Regions from separate parts of the Thalassospira sp. NFXS8 genome, predicted to be linked through region 2. Evidence: riboswitches for the same ligand, from Rfam matches in the RefSeq annotation. Region 2 holds a riboswitch; each other region holds the start of a gene.
The links. Region 2 has a riboswitch for cobalamin ahead of J4E05_RS19870 (CbtB domain-containing protein). Riboswitches for the same ligand answer to the same signal wherever they lie in the genome.
Positions count from the first base shown of each region.

Region 1: it holds a riboswitch for cobalamin, as region 2 does, so the genes downstream of both, metE (5-methyltetrahydropteroyltriglutamate--homocysteine S-methyltransferase) here and J4E05_RS19870 (CbtB domain-containing protein) in region 2, are expected to answer to the same signal.
Region 3: it holds a riboswitch for cobalamin, as region 2 does, so the genes downstream of both, cbiM (cobalt transporter CbiM) here and J4E05_RS19870 (CbtB domain-containing protein) in region 2, are expected to answer to the same signal.
Region 4: it holds a riboswitch for cobalamin, as region 2 does, so the genes downstream of both, J4E05_RS08350 (energy-coupling factor ABC transporter permease) here and J4E05_RS19870 (CbtB domain-containing protein) in region 2, are expected to answer to the same signal.

Region 1 is NZ_JAGEMF010000003.1:257,218-261,166, reverse strand. Features, by position in the region: gene metE (5-methyltetrahydropteroyltriglutamate--homocysteine S-methyltransferase) at 1-2,130, opposite strand, end outside; cobalamin riboswitch at 2,237-2,460, opposite strand; gene J4E05_RS17550 (amino acid ABC transporter ATP-binding protein) at 2,693-3,430, opposite strand; gene J4E05_RS17545 (amino acid ABC transporter permease) at 3,427-3,949, opposite strand, start outside.
Region 2 is NZ_JAGEMF010000004.1:204,906-208,854, forward strand. Features, by position in the region: gene J4E05_RS19855 (nitrite/sulfite reductase) at 1-886, shown strand, start outside; gene J4E05_RS19860 (DUF934 domain-containing protein) at 873-1,400, shown strand; gene J4E05_RS19865 (CbtA family protein) at 1,546-2,337, opposite strand; gene J4E05_RS19870 (CbtB domain-containing protein) at 2,365-2,538, opposite strand; cobalamin riboswitch at 2,592-2,814, opposite strand; gene J4E05_RS19875 (methyl-accepting chemotaxis protein) at 3,048-3,949, shown strand, end outside.
Region 3 is NZ_JAGEMF010000001.1:407,655-411,603, forward strand. Features, by position in the region: gene J4E05_RS01870 (right-handed parallel beta-helix repeat-containing protein) at 1-1,115, opposite strand, end outside; gene J4E05_RS01875 (DUF4198 domain-containing protein) at 1,415-2,218, shown strand; cobalamin riboswitch at 2,370-2,558, shown strand; gene cbiM (cobalt transporter CbiM) at 2,715-3,338, shown strand; gene J4E05_RS01885 (NikL family nickel/cobalt ECF transporter subunit) at 3,342-3,949, shown strand, end outside.
Region 4 is NZ_JAGEMF010000001.1:1,839,766-1,843,714, forward strand. Features, by position in the region: gene J4E05_RS08345 (ABCB family ABC transporter ATP-binding protein/permease) at 1-1,617, opposite strand, end outside; gene J4E05_RS08350 (energy-coupling factor ABC transporter permease) at 1,862-2,542, opposite strand; cobalamin riboswitch at 2,599-2,816, opposite strand; gene J4E05_RS08355 (glutamate-5-semialdehyde dehydrogenase) at 3,023-3,949, shown strand, end outside.

The DNA of each region.
Region 1 (3,949 bases), on a different contig from region 2:
CCCCGGGCCAATGTCATTGGGATAGGCATAATCGACAAAGGCATCCAGCAGTTCCATTTTTGAACGCGATGTTTCAATCGAAATAACATCCGCATCCATCGCACCAATTGCTTCTATGATGTCATTAAATTCGGAATAGCACATGTGAGTGTGGATCTGGGTTTCATCACGCACGCCCGATGCCGACAATCGAAAACATTCAACCGCCCAGTCCAGATAGGTTTTCCAGTCCGCCTTACGCAGCGGCAATCCTTCGCGCAAGGCGGGTTCATCTATCTGGATCAGGCCGATACCGGCTGCTTCAAGGTCAGTAACCTCGTCGCGCAGGGCCAGTGCGATCTGGGCGCAGACATCGCGGCGCGGTAAATCATTTCGCACAAACGACCATTGCATCATGGTGACAGGCCCGGTCAGCATCCCCTTAACCGGCCTGTCAGTTAACGACTGGGCATAATGCGACCATTTAACTGTCATGGCATCGGGACGCGATACATCGCCATAAATGATGGGGGGTCGAACATATCGCGACCCGTAACTTTGTACCCAGCCATGTTTGGTAAAGGCATATCCCGCCAGTTTTTCGCCAAAATACTGTACCATGTCGTTGCGCTCGAACTCGCCATGGACCAGCACATCGATGCCAATTTCTTCCTGCCAGCGAATGGCGGCACTGGTTTCTTCACGAATAAAGGCATCATAGGCATCGGGTTCCATGTTGCCCCTGGCAAAGGCCGCACGGGATTTGCGCACATCTGTTGTTTGCGGAAAGGACCCGATGGTTGTGGTTGGAAAAGCAGGCAGCCCCAGTTTGACGGTTTGCAAACGACGACGCACATCAAACGGGCTGTTGCGATTATCCATACCCGCAGAAATACCCAAAACACGTTCCGTCACCAGACGATCATGAACTTTCGCTGACGTGCGACGTGTGGCAAGTGCAGCCGATGCCTCGCGAAATAGCGATGCGACCGCCCCTACGCCTTCACCAAAAGCCCGTGAAAGGGTTTTAAGTTCCTGTATTTTTTGAACCGCGAATGAAAGCCAGCTTTTAAGGTCCGCGTCCAGATCGCTTTCCTGCTCCAGATCAATCGGCACATGCAAAAGCGAGCATGAAGGTGCCAGTTCAAACAGGTCATTGCCACGCGCCGCAATGGCCGGGGCAATCCAGTCATAAATTGCCTGAAGATCGGCCCGCCAGATATTGCGCCCGTCAATTACGCCAAGCGAAATAACCTGGTTTGGCGCAGCACCGTTAATCACGGCATCAAGCTGCTCGGGTGCCCTGACCAAATCGACATGCAACCCGGCCACCGGCAATGACAACACTGTCGGTAAGTTTTCTCCCAGTTTACCAAAATACGTCGCCAGCATCAGTTTCAATTTTGGAACGGCCTTGCCCAGTACCTCGTACGCCTTTTTAAAAGCCGAACGCTCGGCGTCATCAAGGTCAAGGACCAGGCAGGGTTCATCAATTTGGACCCAGTCAGCACCACTATCTCTAAGCTGGCAAAGCACTTCCGCATATACGGGCAACAACCGGTCCAGCAAGGACAGCGGGTCAAACCCCCGGACCGTGGATTTTGCCAGTTTCAGAAACGTAACCGGCCCCAACAAAACCGGGCGGGTTTTAAAACCAAGTGCTTTTGCCTCGCGAAATTCGTCAACCGCTTTGGTCGAGGCCAGGGTGAAATGCTGTTCAGGGGACAGTTCCGGCACCATATAATGATAATTGGTGTCAAACCATTTGGTCATTTCAAGGGCTGGAATGCCTTTATAGGCCGTTTTACCACAGCAACTTTCTTCCTGTGTATCTCCCCGTGCCATGGCAAAATAGGTGTCGGGTTGAATCAACCCGCCCTGCCAGTCATAGACATCGGGAATTGCACCAACCATGACACAAAGATCAAGCACATGGTCATACAGGGAAAAATCGTTGCTGGGCACATGATCAACACCAAGGCTTTTTTGCCGTGCCCAGTTGGCACACCGCAAGGCCGATGCCTTTTCCTGCAAAGTGGCAAGATCGGACATGCCGGACCAGTAATCCTCCAATGCGAATTTCAATTCGCGCCGTGGGCCGATCCGGGGTGTTCCCAGAGTTGAAACAGGAATGGAAAAATTCTTCGACATAGACTTACCCCAATAAATGGGGGCAAAGGCCAGGCAAAAGCACGCACCCCTGACCGGAAAAACACCGGCAAGAGTACAATACTCCACCGGGGCACCCCGCCCGAGGACGTAACATGAAGTCGCGGCAGGTCTCCTGGCTCACGGGTCACGGCTTTTATCCGGCCTTCCCGAAACGCCTGAACGTCTCAGTGGCCATGCATGGATAAAAGCTCGCCGCTTACAGTTGCGGGGGCAGCTTCGGCATTGCCGTTTCTTCAAACGGCGCACCGAATTCCCTCTTAGCTTCCGCCTGACAATCAAACGAAAGAACCATCGACACGGCTACAGTGCCTCTAAACGCCACAACTGTCAACACAGACATAAAGATTTCTTTATGTCTTATTAAAAAGAAAAACGGTGCCACAAACCGAACATGTGACACCGTCTTCTTTCACCGTATTTGACGGTACATTTTTATATCAGGGCACCGAAAATCAGGCTCGCTTCCGTATTCACGATATCTTTAACGTCCGAAAATACCGGGGTCACCACGACCTGCTATTCGGTTATCGGCCTGCCCTGATTACGCTTTTACCAATCGCGAAAGGAACCGTTGGCTCCGTTCGTCCTGCGGATTGTCAAAAAAGGCATCAGGCGTGGCCGTTTCAACAATTTCACCGGCCTCCATATAAACAACCCGGTCAGCAACCCGGCGGGCAAAACCCATTTCGTGGGTAACAACCACCATCGTCATACCGCCCTCGGCCAGGGCCACCATGGTATCAAGTACTTCGCCAATCATTTCAGGATCAAGGGCCGATGTCGGCTCGTCAAACAGCATGATTTTCGGTTTCATGCACAAGGCACGGGCAATAGCAGCGCGCTGCTGCTGCCCGCCCGATAGCTGACCGGGGAATTTGGCCGCCTGCCCCAGAATTTGCACACGGTCAAGATAGTCCCGCGCGCGTTCCTCGGCTTCCTTGCGACTGGTTTTGCGCGACAGAATTTGCGGCAAGGCACAGTTTTCAAGCACGGTCAGATGCGGAAACAAGTTGAAATGCTGAAACACCATGCCTGCTTCACGGCGGATTTCATCCAGATCCCGCAAATTATCGCCCAGTTCAATACCACGAATGACAACATGGCCGGAATCATGGGATTCAAGTTTGTTCAAACAGCGGATCAATGTGGATTTTCCCGACCCTGAAGGGCCACAAATTACCACCCGTTCGCGTTCGGAAACGCAAAAATCAACATCGCGCAATGCATGAAAGGCCCCGTAATATTTGTTCAGGCCCTGAACATCGATGGCATAGGTCATGAATGATTCCTTGAATTTATGCCGGCTTCAAGATGGCGGGAATATGCGGCAATGCCATAACAAATGACAAAATAGATACCGGCCACAAACAGATAGGCTTCTGTCGATGGCCCCGGCCACGCCGGATCAGTTGCAGCACTGCGCGCCGCACTTAACATGTCGAACACGCCAACGATCAAAACCAGTGCCGTATTTTTAACCATCACGATGGCCGTATTGGTCAAAGGTGGAATAACCTTCTGGATCGCCTGTGGCAAAACGATATGCCAGACCATTCTCCAGTAAGGAATGCCAAGGGCCTGTGATGCCTCGATTTGGCCAGATGGCAAACCTTGCAAACCACCACGAATGACCTCGGCAAGGTAAGCCGCAGCAAAAACCGTTAAGGCCGCAAGGGTTCGCCCCAGTTTATCGATCGTCCAATCGGGCGGCAGAAACAGCGGCAGCAGAATAGCCGCCACAAACAATAGCCCCACCAGCGGCAGCCCTCGCACGATTTCAATAATGAAAATCGACACA
Region 2 (3,949 bases):
AGTTGGCGTTGATGAAATTCGCCGTCTTGTTGAAGAAGAATGGTCAAAAATCAGGGACGGTTCCTTGCGTGTAAGCGATGACGAAATTGCGCAATATATTGCCCAGTTCGCACCGCCCGCGTTTGAGGAATTGCAAGAGAACGATCCTGAATTTGAACGCCGCAAACAGGCCCACCCCGATTTTGCTGCCTGGGTGCGGTCCAATGTGATTGCGCACAAACAGCCCGGTTACGCCATTGCCAATATTTCGCTTAAACCGATTGGCGGTATTCCCGGTGATGCCACGGCCGACCAGATGGAACTGGTGGGCGATCTTGCCGATCAATACAGCTTTGGCGACGTGCGTGTGACCCATGAACAAAACCTTGTTTTGCCGCACGTTAAAAAGGCCGATCTTTTTGCCCTGTGGGCCGAATTGAATAGTGCCTTATTGGCAACAGCCAATCTGGGTTTTGTCACCGATATTATTGCCTGCCCGGGGCTGGATTATTGCGCCCTGGCAACCGCACGGTCGATTCCGTTGTCGCAGCGTATTTCCGAACGGTTTGGCGACCTGGAACGTCAATATGATATTGGCGAGTTGAAAATCAAAATTTCGGGCTGCATTAATGCCTGTGGGCATCATCACGTTGGGCATATCGGTATTTTGGGTCTCGATAAACGCGGCAAGGAATTTTACCAGATCACACTGGGTGGCGATGCCAGCCAGGATGCCTCTATTGGCAAGATTGCCGGTGCCGGTTTTTCCGAGGCCGAAGTTGTTGATGCGATTGAAGCGCTAATTACCCGTTACATTGACATTCGCACGGTTGGCGAACGTTTCATCGATACCTATCGCCGTGTTGGCATGGACCCGTTCAAGGAGGTGCTTTATGGCGATCGTTAAAAATGACAGCGTGATCGAAAATGAATGGGTCACGCTGGATGATGAAAGTTCCATTCCCGAAAGTGGCACCAATGTTCTGGTTAGTCTGGGCCGCTTTAAGGCCGAACGTGACAGCCTGATTGCGCGCAATGGCGGACTGGGTGTGTTGCTGGTACCCGGTGACGCACCGGAAGATCTGGCCGAGGATATTGATCGTTTTTCGCTGATTGCAGTTAAATTCCCGGCCTATACTGATGGGCGCGGATATTCCTATGGCCGCGTTTTGCGTGAGCGTTATGGCTATGCCGGAGAAATGCGGGCCGTTGGTGATGTGCTGCGCGATCAGATTTTGTATATGCATCGTTGTGGTTTTGATGCCTATGAACTGTCTGACGACGTTGAAACTGCCCTTGAAAAAGTGCGTGCAGCCCTGCGGGATATGACGGTTTATTACCAGCCGACCGGTGATGGTCGCGCGACGGCAGGGTCCTTGCGTGATCGTCGTCGGGCTGTTCTTGACGATGCGACGTCGTAAGATATTCGATATAAACTGCCGACTGAACCTTGAATGGGCACCTTTTGGTGTCCATTTTTTTATATACCCCCAAATAAAAATGCACCCTTCAAGGATGCATTTTTTCGTGGATTTGGATGGGCAATGCGTGGTCGTCTCCCCGATATTATGTCTGCGATAAAGGCCTGCGGGCCAGAAACGCGCCGGACAAACCGCCCAAAACCAGCCAGAAAGCCGCGCTGGTTATAATTGACGCTATGGCAAATTCGGCGGCGAGTTCAGCGGGCAGGGCGCCGCCAAGGGCTTCCTTGACATGTGGTGCCCCATATATATGGGGGGTGATAATGGCGACCAGGCCAATCAGTTTGTAAACCCAGCCTTTACCAAAGGCGATCAGGGCCAATCCTGCTGCACCGCCAATGGCAGCACTTAACCACCATATCTGACGTGCTTCAAGCGGGGCCGCCACCGAACCGGGCAATTCGGGCGGAAGACCCAGTGCTGGAAAAAGTGAAAAAGCCATAAAACCGCCCATTCCCCACATCATGCCCTGGCGAATGGTGATGTCTTTACCGCGCAATACAATACCGGCACATAACAACAGGGCATAACCGACACCAATTACGATATTGGCGAGCAAAGTATAGGAAACCCGTTCAAACCCGTCTTGTGGTGCCCAGGCATTTTCATCGTGATGATGCTCGCTCGCCATTGTTGCGGCGTGATCATGGTCGGTATTGGCTGTGATGCCAGCATGGTCATGAGTATGATCATGACCTGCGATGGATATATCATGGGGGGCAGATGCCGGTTCCGGTGTTGCTGCGCCGGCGTCCATTTCCTCGTAGGTTTCAGCCTCAAGGATAAGAGGGGTGACTTTTAAATGCTGGGCAGCGGAAATAAACACGCCACCAAGCACGCCCGCGAAAATCGCAGCGAACAGGATACGTTGGATCATGTCAAAGACCTTTTGGGAAGGTGTGCCTTAGTGGCAGGGAAACGCAAAAGCATGGCGCCCGTCGTGGGCGGCATTATGCAAGGTATTGGCACTGGCAAAACCGGCCCCATACAACAAAACCCCGCCCAGTACCATTGCCACGGCGGCAGCGGCAATACGCTGGCTTATTCCCAAAGATACTGTTTTGGTTGCTGTCGTCATTTTCAGAAAACTCCCTCCGAGTTTTTGTATGTCCCGAATGGCTAAACAATTTCACGCCATCGTCCGTGCGGGCAGGTTTCCTGGCTCGTGCGTCGTCGCTGAAAACAGCCTTCCCGATCCTGTTTGTCCGGATCAGTGACCATTCCCGTTTCCAACTCGTCACTCACAGTTGCGGGGGCAGCCCGGGCGCAAAGAACGCAATTAAAAGTTGTGAATTGCGTCTTCTCCCGTGTTCCCTTGGCCAAACCGGCCAAACCCGACACAGGAGTCGACTATGCCAAACTATCGCTTCAGGGGAAAGTTAAAACCGGGGCTGATGGTGCTTGCTCAAAAGAACAGTTCCCAAAGTGTGGATTTATTTGGCAAATAAAAAATAACCCATACTTATGGATGATGAAAATTCTATTGTGTGACCTAAATCACTGTTGTTCAAGGCAAAATCAGGGACAGTTCTATACAATGATATAGATTCAGGCGGCATTTGCGGCCTGTGTTTTGCCGGGGGCGATATGCTTAAAAATATCAATATTCCAACAAAAATATTTGGCGGGTTCGGCATTATCATAGCACTTCTGCTGGTGATTGCCGTTGTTTCGGGGGTTTCGTTGCGGGCAGCGGATGATAATTTTAAAAGTTATCGCCACCTGGCATTGCAGACCAACCTTGCGGGGCGGGTGCAGGCCAATCTTTTGGAAGCACGTTTGGGGGTGAAGGATTTTCTTCTGACCAAATCGGAAAATTCCGGAAATACAGCAAAAACGCGTGCTTCAAAGACGCTGGAATTAAATCAGCAACTTGCGGCTTCAAATAGGAATGAAGACGTCCGCGCTATGCTTCTGACCGTTGATGAGGAACTTAAAACCTACATTAGTACATTTGACGAAGTTATTGTGCTGAGCCGAGAGGATGACCCGGTATCACTAACACGTCGGGATGATTTGGTGCGTAATACACTTGATGTCATTGGGCCGAAGGTTGCTGCGGCAATGGAACAATTGAAACTCAAGTTGAAAGCCGAGCAGGACGAACTTGGCCCGCGCGCAAGCAATGCGACCGAAATGGCTGTTATAACGTCGGTTGTGGTTTCGGCGGTTGCGCTGATTTTGGGGATAGGGGCCGCGATTGTCGTTGGACGGGGAATTTCCTCTCCGATTCTGGCAATTACCGACGCCATGCGAACATTGGCCGAAGGCGATAAATCGGTGGAAATTCCCGGTCAGGATCACAAGGACGAGATCGGCAATATGGCCGATGCGGTACTGATTTTTAAGGAAAACATGATCAAGGCGGCGGAGCTTGCCGAAAATGAACAGCAAGCCCAGAAACGCCGGCAGCGACGTACCGAGATGATTGATAAGCTGACAACCGATTTTGATGCCGATGTTAGCGCTGTATTGAAAACAGTTGCGTC
Region 3 (3,949 bases), on a different contig from region 2:
TGCCCTGGCGTCATTAATCCCGGTGGCAATTCGGCACTATCGGCATAGCCAAGGACATTACGGCGGTGCCGCCAATTACGGGTGGTGCCTTTTTTTACATATTGCTGGCGCAAATAGAAACTGTTGTGAAAACATTCAAATGGCAATGTCGGCAAGGCATCGGGGTCTTTGCCAAATTTGAAAACGGCTCCGCCATTATTCTCATCCCCCTCCGGTCCTGGCCGTGAATCAAACCAGCCACGGTTACCAAAATAATACCAAAACCCACCACGGACACCGTCCTGGGAAAACCATTTATGGCAGTTGTATAGCTGATTGTTAAAAACCCACCAGTTCACGGCCACAGTTTCGGGTTCCACCGGGTTATCACGCACAAAGGAAAACCGGTTATTACTGATCACAACGTTGCAATTGAACTGCCCTAGCGGGGCATCCTGATTTTCATCCGACAGATCCAGACGGATCGCATTATAACAATGACGGATATCGTTGCCGCGAATAACCACATCCCCGGCAATATTGTTGCTGCCAAAAAAGGCACCATTCAAATAGCGATACGGGGCCTTTTCGCCCGGCACCAGTTCGCCGTCATGGACCATCGCCCAATTGATGTAACGCCACAGGCTATCGTCCTGCACCCAGTCACATCGTACGATCGTTAAATGCCGACATGCCGGACCATCAGCGTAAAAAGCATAAGTTCCCCCGACTATCTGCATGTCCTTGAAGGTCAGATGGTGGCTGTTTTCCATGTAAACAGCACTGGGCCAGCACCTTTCGATCCGGATGTTATCAAGCCGGATGTGACACCGGTTAACCATGCGAAATGCAGCATAACGTGTGGCACCGGGGCTGGTAGCCGATACTTCCGGGTCAGGTGGCCGACGGCCATCAATGATCGCACCGTGCTCTCCGCGAATAATAATCGGCTCGGCCGCGGTGCCGTCACAGGGCAAATCAATGGCTTCTGGCAGAAAATAGTTCCCCGGCAACAGGCGGATCAAATCGCCTGGCTGACTGTCATCAATGGCAGCGCGTAGAGTTTTGGTATCGCGCCACTCACTATCAACCCAGTGATGCCCCCCATCGGGTGTCACATAAATCATTCGCAGCATTGCTGGTCCCCTTGTCCCGTCATTCCATCAGCCTGAGGTGATGAAGCCTGAAAACACAGCATAACCATACCACCGGGACACCACACGTGGAAACAGAACAACATTATCCCGGCACACCTTTTTTACAATGCCGGGAAACAGCAAAATAAGGGCAATAATGACATTCATTACATAGACAAATTGAACCTCATACGAATTTTTATTTTTTATGATAAAAGTGATTCCAGTCACTTGACGAAATATTCTGATGAAATTAGCGTCTGCCAACCAACCGAATTTATCGCGTTAGAAAGGGTAAAATGATGCAATTCCTTAAACCATCGACAAGGATGGCATTCGCCACCAGCCTTGTCGTTTTTTCCTGTGTATCAAGTGCCGCACAGGCACATTTTCAGGAACTGATCCCCACCACAAATGTCATTGATCAGGAAACGGGTAAGGATGTGCATTTTGACATGGTCTTCACCCATCCCACCGATATGGGACCAACAATGGAAATGGCATACCCGGTACAATTTGGGATGCAGGTAAATGGCCAGAAAACCGACCTTCTGGACAAGTTAACCCGCCACGATGTCGATGGAAAACAGGCATATCAGGCCGATGTTATCCTGCCACGACCAGCAGGATATGTTTTTTACATTGAACCAGAACCTTACTACGAACCCGCCGAAGGCAAATATATTGTCCAATATACCAAAACCGTCATTGATGCCTTTGGCGATGGCAGCAATTGGGACCAGATGGTTGGCTTTCCGGTCGAAATAGAACCCTTGTCACGGCCTTATGGCCTATGGGCAGGCAATAGTTTTAGCGGCATTGTCAAACATAATGGCAAACCGGTTCCCTTTGCCGAAATCGAAGTAGAATTTCGCAATGATGGCAGCGTGAAACTGCCCAATGGCAGCTTTTCCACCCAGATTATCAAGGCCGATGCCAATGGGACATTTTCCTATACAACTCCCTGGGCTGGCTGGTGGGTTTTTGCGGCCCTGATCGAGGATGGCACCCTGCCAACCCCTGACGGCAAAGCCAATGCACCGGTTGAACGCGGTGGCGTGCTATGGATCAAAACCGATAATCCTGCCCAAACAAGCAACTAACCCTCAATGTTCCTGAATGAAAAGTTATGACGAATTTTTCAGATAAATCGCACAAAAACAAACCTTTACCTGATTACATTACGTCATAACTTTTTATAAAAAATATGAAAAACAGCGTGGCCGCGCTTGACTTTCAAGCTATTCCGCCCCTAGTCTACAGTCTGATCAGGGTGATCCGGGTTCGCCCGGATAAAAGGGAATACGGTGCCGTAATTTTGCCCATGCCGTAGCTGCCCCCGCAACTGTAAGCGACCAGAATTTTCAATGGCCACTGGAACATTCCGGAAAGGCGAAAATTGTACGCGCAAGCCAGGAAACCTGCCTTGATCACAAAAGCTGTATCGGGCGGGGTGTACCGGTGGAACGGCGCGATGATAGCGGGCACATAACCCTTGCTGTGTCGGTCCTTTCCACCGTTATGGACCTTTCCCCGATATTTACAACAACGATGAACCAAGCTGGCACCAACCGGAGCCAACTCAATAAAGGGCGACCAATGCATATTGTGGATGGTGTTTTATCAACCGAGGTCGTAGTTGCCGGTGCAGTCATTGCAGTGGGCGGCATTGCCCTTGGTTTACGACAGGTTTCCATTGAAAATATGCCGCGTATTGCCCTGCTTAGTGCGGTTTTTTTCGTCGCCTCTCTCATTCATGTGCCAATTGGCCCGACCAGCATTCATCTGATCATGAATGGTTTGCTTGGGTTGATACTCGGCTGGGCTGCGGTTCCGGCAGTGTTTATTGCCCTGCTTTTACAGGCTGTCTTTTTCGGGTTCGGTGGCATTACGGTTCTGGGCGTTAATACCGTCAATATGGCGTTGCCCACCATTGTTGTATGGCTGATCTTTGGCCCAATACTTGCCCGAACCGAAGGACGCACCATGATGATTGCCGCGTTTCTTGCCGGGTCATCTTCCATTATGCTTAGTGCCATCATGGTCGGATTATCACTTGCCCTAAGCGGGCAGGAATTTATCGCAACCGCCCGACTTGTTTTTGTCACCAACATTCCAGTCATGATTGTTGAAGGTTTCCTGACGGCAGCGGCCTTTGGACTGATTAAAAAAGTTCGCCCCGCTGTGTTATTATCAGGCCCAAACACCAGCCTGGCGGCCTGACTTATGACAACAGCGTCCGCTATCCATCCAAACTTTTTCCAAACCCGCCTGTCCCAAAACGCCTTTACGGCGCTGGTGCTTGCCGTGCTGACAATTGCCATGCTCGCCCTGCCCGTCACTGCCAGGGCACACAGCTTTCATGTATTTGCGCTGGGGGATGGCAATATCATTGAAGGCTACGCCTATTTCGGCGGCGGCGCACGCCCGCAACATGCAAAGCTGTCGGTCGAAAACGGCGCGGGACAGATCTTACTGCAAGGCGAAACCAACGCGAATGGCGAATTTCGTTTGCAGGTGGACCATCTTGATGACTATGTCATCCGTGCCAATACTGGCGACGGCCACGCGGCATCCTATTTGCTTAAATCATCCGAACTTTCCGACGCCTTGCCAAAGGCGACAAGCAATGCAATCGGAACTGTTGTGGCACTTAACCCGGCTGACAGTGCATCAGACACCGCAACCTCTTTTTCTGCTGCCTCCGACATGGTCGCATCGACGACGGATGAAAACACGGCCTCGCAGCATGTTTCAATAACGCCGGAACAACTTTCGCAACTGGTCAGTCATGCCGTTGCCAAACAGGTAAATCCGCTACGCGAACAAATTGT
Region 4 (3,949 bases), on a different contig from region 2:
AATATCCTTTTCCGTTCGGGTATCAAGGGCTGACGTCGCTTCGTCGAAAATCATGATTTTCGGGCGTTTTAGCAACATCCGCGCAATCGAAACCCGCTGTTTTTCGCCGCCCGAAAGTTTCAGGCCACGTTCACCAACCATGGTTTTAAACCCGTCGGGCAAGCTATTGATGAAATCACGAATGCTGGCAAGGCTGGCAACATTGTCAATTTCGTCCTGCCCGGCACCGGGGCGACCATAGGCAACGTTATAGGCAATGGTATCGTTAAACAGCACGGTATCTTGCGGCACAATGCCAATGGAGCGGCGCAACGACCCTTGAGTCACATCGCGCACATCCTGCCCGTCAATGGTGATACGCCCGCTTGAGGCATCGTAAAAACGAAACATCAACCGGGTTAATGTTGATTTACCGGCACCACTGGGGCCAACCACAGCAACTGTCTTGCCTGCCGGCACCTCAAAGCTGACCCCTTTTAGAATTTGCCGGTCTTCGTTATAGGCAAAATGCACATCTTCAAACCGCACCGTGGCTTCCTGACACACAAGATCACGGGCACCGGGGCTATCTTCCACTTCCTTGCCAACATCAAGCAGGGAAAACATGCGTTCCATATCGGTCAGCGACTGTTTGATCTGGCGATAGACAAATCCCAAAAAGTTCAGCGGCATGTAAAGCTGTAACAGATAGGTATTTACCAGCACAAAATCGCCCACGGTCATATTGCCGTTTTTAACGCCATTTGCCGCCAGCAACATGTTTAAAACCAGGCCAACCGCAATAATTGCCCCCTGACCAATATTCAGCTTCGATAACGATTCCTGCGATTTGACGGCGGCAACTTCATATCCGCGCAAGGCATGGTCATAGCGCGATGATTCATGCGCTTCGTTATTGAAATATTTGACCGTTTCATAATTGATCAGGCTGTCAATCGCCTTGGTATTGGCTTCGTCGTCGCGCATGTTCATTTCGCGGCGATATTTCATCCGCCATTCGGTCACGATCAGGGTAAAGGCAATATAGATGATGATGGTCACAAACGTGATCAGCGCGAACCAGACATCATAAAGAACCCACAAAATGACCGACACCATCACGATCTCAAGCAGGGTCGGCAGGATGTTGAACAGCATGAAGGACAGCAAAAATTCAATGCCCTTCACCCCGCGTTCAATGGCACGCGACAGCCCGCCCATCTGACGGTCGAGATGAAAGCGCAACGATAACGCATGTAAATGTTCAAACACGCTTAGGGCCGAATTGCGAATGGCGCGCTGGGCAACCTTGGCAAAAACCGCATCGCGAATTTCACCAAAGGCCGAGGATAACACCCGAACCAGGCCATAGCCGATAATCAGACTGACCGGCACCGTCACCAAAGCCGCAACATCACCATTGGCAGCAGCCTTGCCCCCGCCCAGTGCATCAACAGCATATTTGTATAGAACCGGCACATACACATTGGCGACCTTCGCCCCGACCAGGAACAAAAGCGCGACCACAACGCGAATTTTCAGTTCCTTTTCGCCCTTGGGCCATAAATAGGGCAGAAAGGTTTTGATCACGCCCAGATCGGCGCGGGCCGACGATTCTTTTGCACCGGTTTTTTTCACGTCTTAATCCTTGTTGAACCCGTCCCCGATGTGGGCAATGCCGCAAAACGCCAGCACAATGAACCATTTCCCCAAACCCACCTTCCACAAATGGCCCGTATTAGGCAATTTGGCAAGCACATGAAGGGCAACATATTGTGTGAAACATCGAAACAACGGCCCTGCCTTAACACAAAAAGGGCATTTCCAGCCCAAGCCGGAAATGCCCCAACGTCAAAGCCAAAATTAAAACCAAAGTGGCCTGCTAGTTTGCCGCGCAATATAACCGGCGCTCGAACAGCCCGCTATCGCGAAAACGATACAGGGTTTTAACCGCCGCCAGAATAGCCAGATCAATAAGCGGTTCGACCAGCACAACCGTCATATAGGCCGCCCCAAAACTGGCAACATGGCCGACATTTTCCATGCCAAAGCCCTGACCATAAAAGGCCCAGAAACCAACCCAGCACACAATCCCGCCCTGATAGGACGTTGAAAGCACCAGCGCCTGCCAATATGAAACATCCTTATAGGCACGTTTGCGCGGAATAACCTTTTCCGCCAGCACACCCATTGCAAACAATGGCACCAGAAGCGTCGTCAGGTTCATGCCGTATTGCGGCAGATCGAACGGGGCAAAGAACACCCCCTGCACCAGCAAACCCAACGCCAGACCGATGGCCGCCGGGGCCGCGCCGAAAATCAGAAACAGGGTTGATCCCAAAATCAGATGAACTTCCGACACCCCGACCGGGTGATGGGGCAGTACCTCGAAAAAGAAAAAAACCAGCGCTGTGGTTATCAGGCTGCGCACCAGAAGCGAGCCAACACCATCGCGACGTGCGGTATCGACTGCCATTTTCATGGCCATCCCCACCGCACCGGTTGCTGTGGCATAGCTTAATGCGATTTTGGCGCCGTCAACGACGCCAGGTTCGATATGCATAATATAATCCTTTCTTGCACCCACCGTGCATGAACAGGCCAGTTTTACTGATCCTGTCAGTGACAAAAATTCGGGCAGGTCTCCTGACTTGTGCCGATTGTTGCCATTCCGTCTTCCCGGGGGTGAACCCCAGTGACATCAAGGAGGCAACCGGCACTTACAGTTGCGGGGGCAGTTATGGATTTGGCAGGTTGCCAGGCAAATTACCGCACCATATTCCCTATTATTCCCCATCAGTCACACCAATGAAGAAACCCGAAGCATCACGGTAACAGACGCGGCCCAGTACCGGTATGAAATATCACCCGCAAAAAGCGAAAATCCGACATAGTTTGGATCCGTAATAAACCGCAGCCGCAAACAGCACCAAGGTGATTGCAGTTGTATGCGGGGCGGACTATGTTGCTAATTTGTTGACGATTTTACAATTTAAGACCGCACCGCCCCAAACCAGCGGTGCCCACAAACGGAAACGGGACCATGACGGCACTTGCCAGCACTGAAAACCAGGACATTTCACACCTTATGCTTCGCATCGGCATTGCCGCACGCGATGCTGCCTTGATTCTGGCCCAGGTCCCGTCACAGCCAAAAATTGATGCCCTGAATTATGCCGCACGGCTGATCCGCGAAAATGCCGATAAAATTCTGGCTGCCAATGCGGTTGATATGGAAGGCGGGCGCAAAAAAGGCCTGACGGCCGCCCTGCTGGATCGGTTGGAACTTACCCCGGCCCGCGTTGAAGCGATGGCAAAGGGTGTTGAAGACGTTGCCAGACAAAACGATCCCGTTGGTCGCGAAATGGCACGCTGGACCCCGGAACATAACGGGCTGGATATTGCGCGCGTGTGTGTGCCGCTTGGTGTGATTGGCATCATTTATGAAAGCCGCCCCAACGTCACGGCCGATGCCGCCGCCATGTGCCTTAAATCGGGCAATGCCGCCATTTTGCGCGGCGGGTCGGAAAGCTTTAATTCGTCGCGCGCCATTTTTGATTGCATGAAACAGGGCGTGATCGAGGCTGGCCTGCCCGACGCCTGCATTCAAATGATCCCGGTGACCGACCGCGCGGCGGTTGGCGAAATGCTGAAACTGTCGGATTATATTGACGTGATTGTACCGCGCGGGGGCAAATCCCTGATCCAGCGCATCACCGATGAAAGCCGTATTCCGTTGTTCAAACATCTGGAAGGGCTGTGCCACACCTATATTCACGCCAGTGCCAACCCTGCCAAAATTAACGACATTGTGCTGAATGCCAAAATGCGCCGGGTGGGGGTTTGTGGCTCGACCGAAACCGTTTTAATTGATCGTGCCGTTATTGGCACTCTGTTACCCGCCCTTGCCGATGCCCTTGCCAAAGCAGGCTGTGAAATGCGTGGCGACGACACCGCCTGTGGTCTTGAT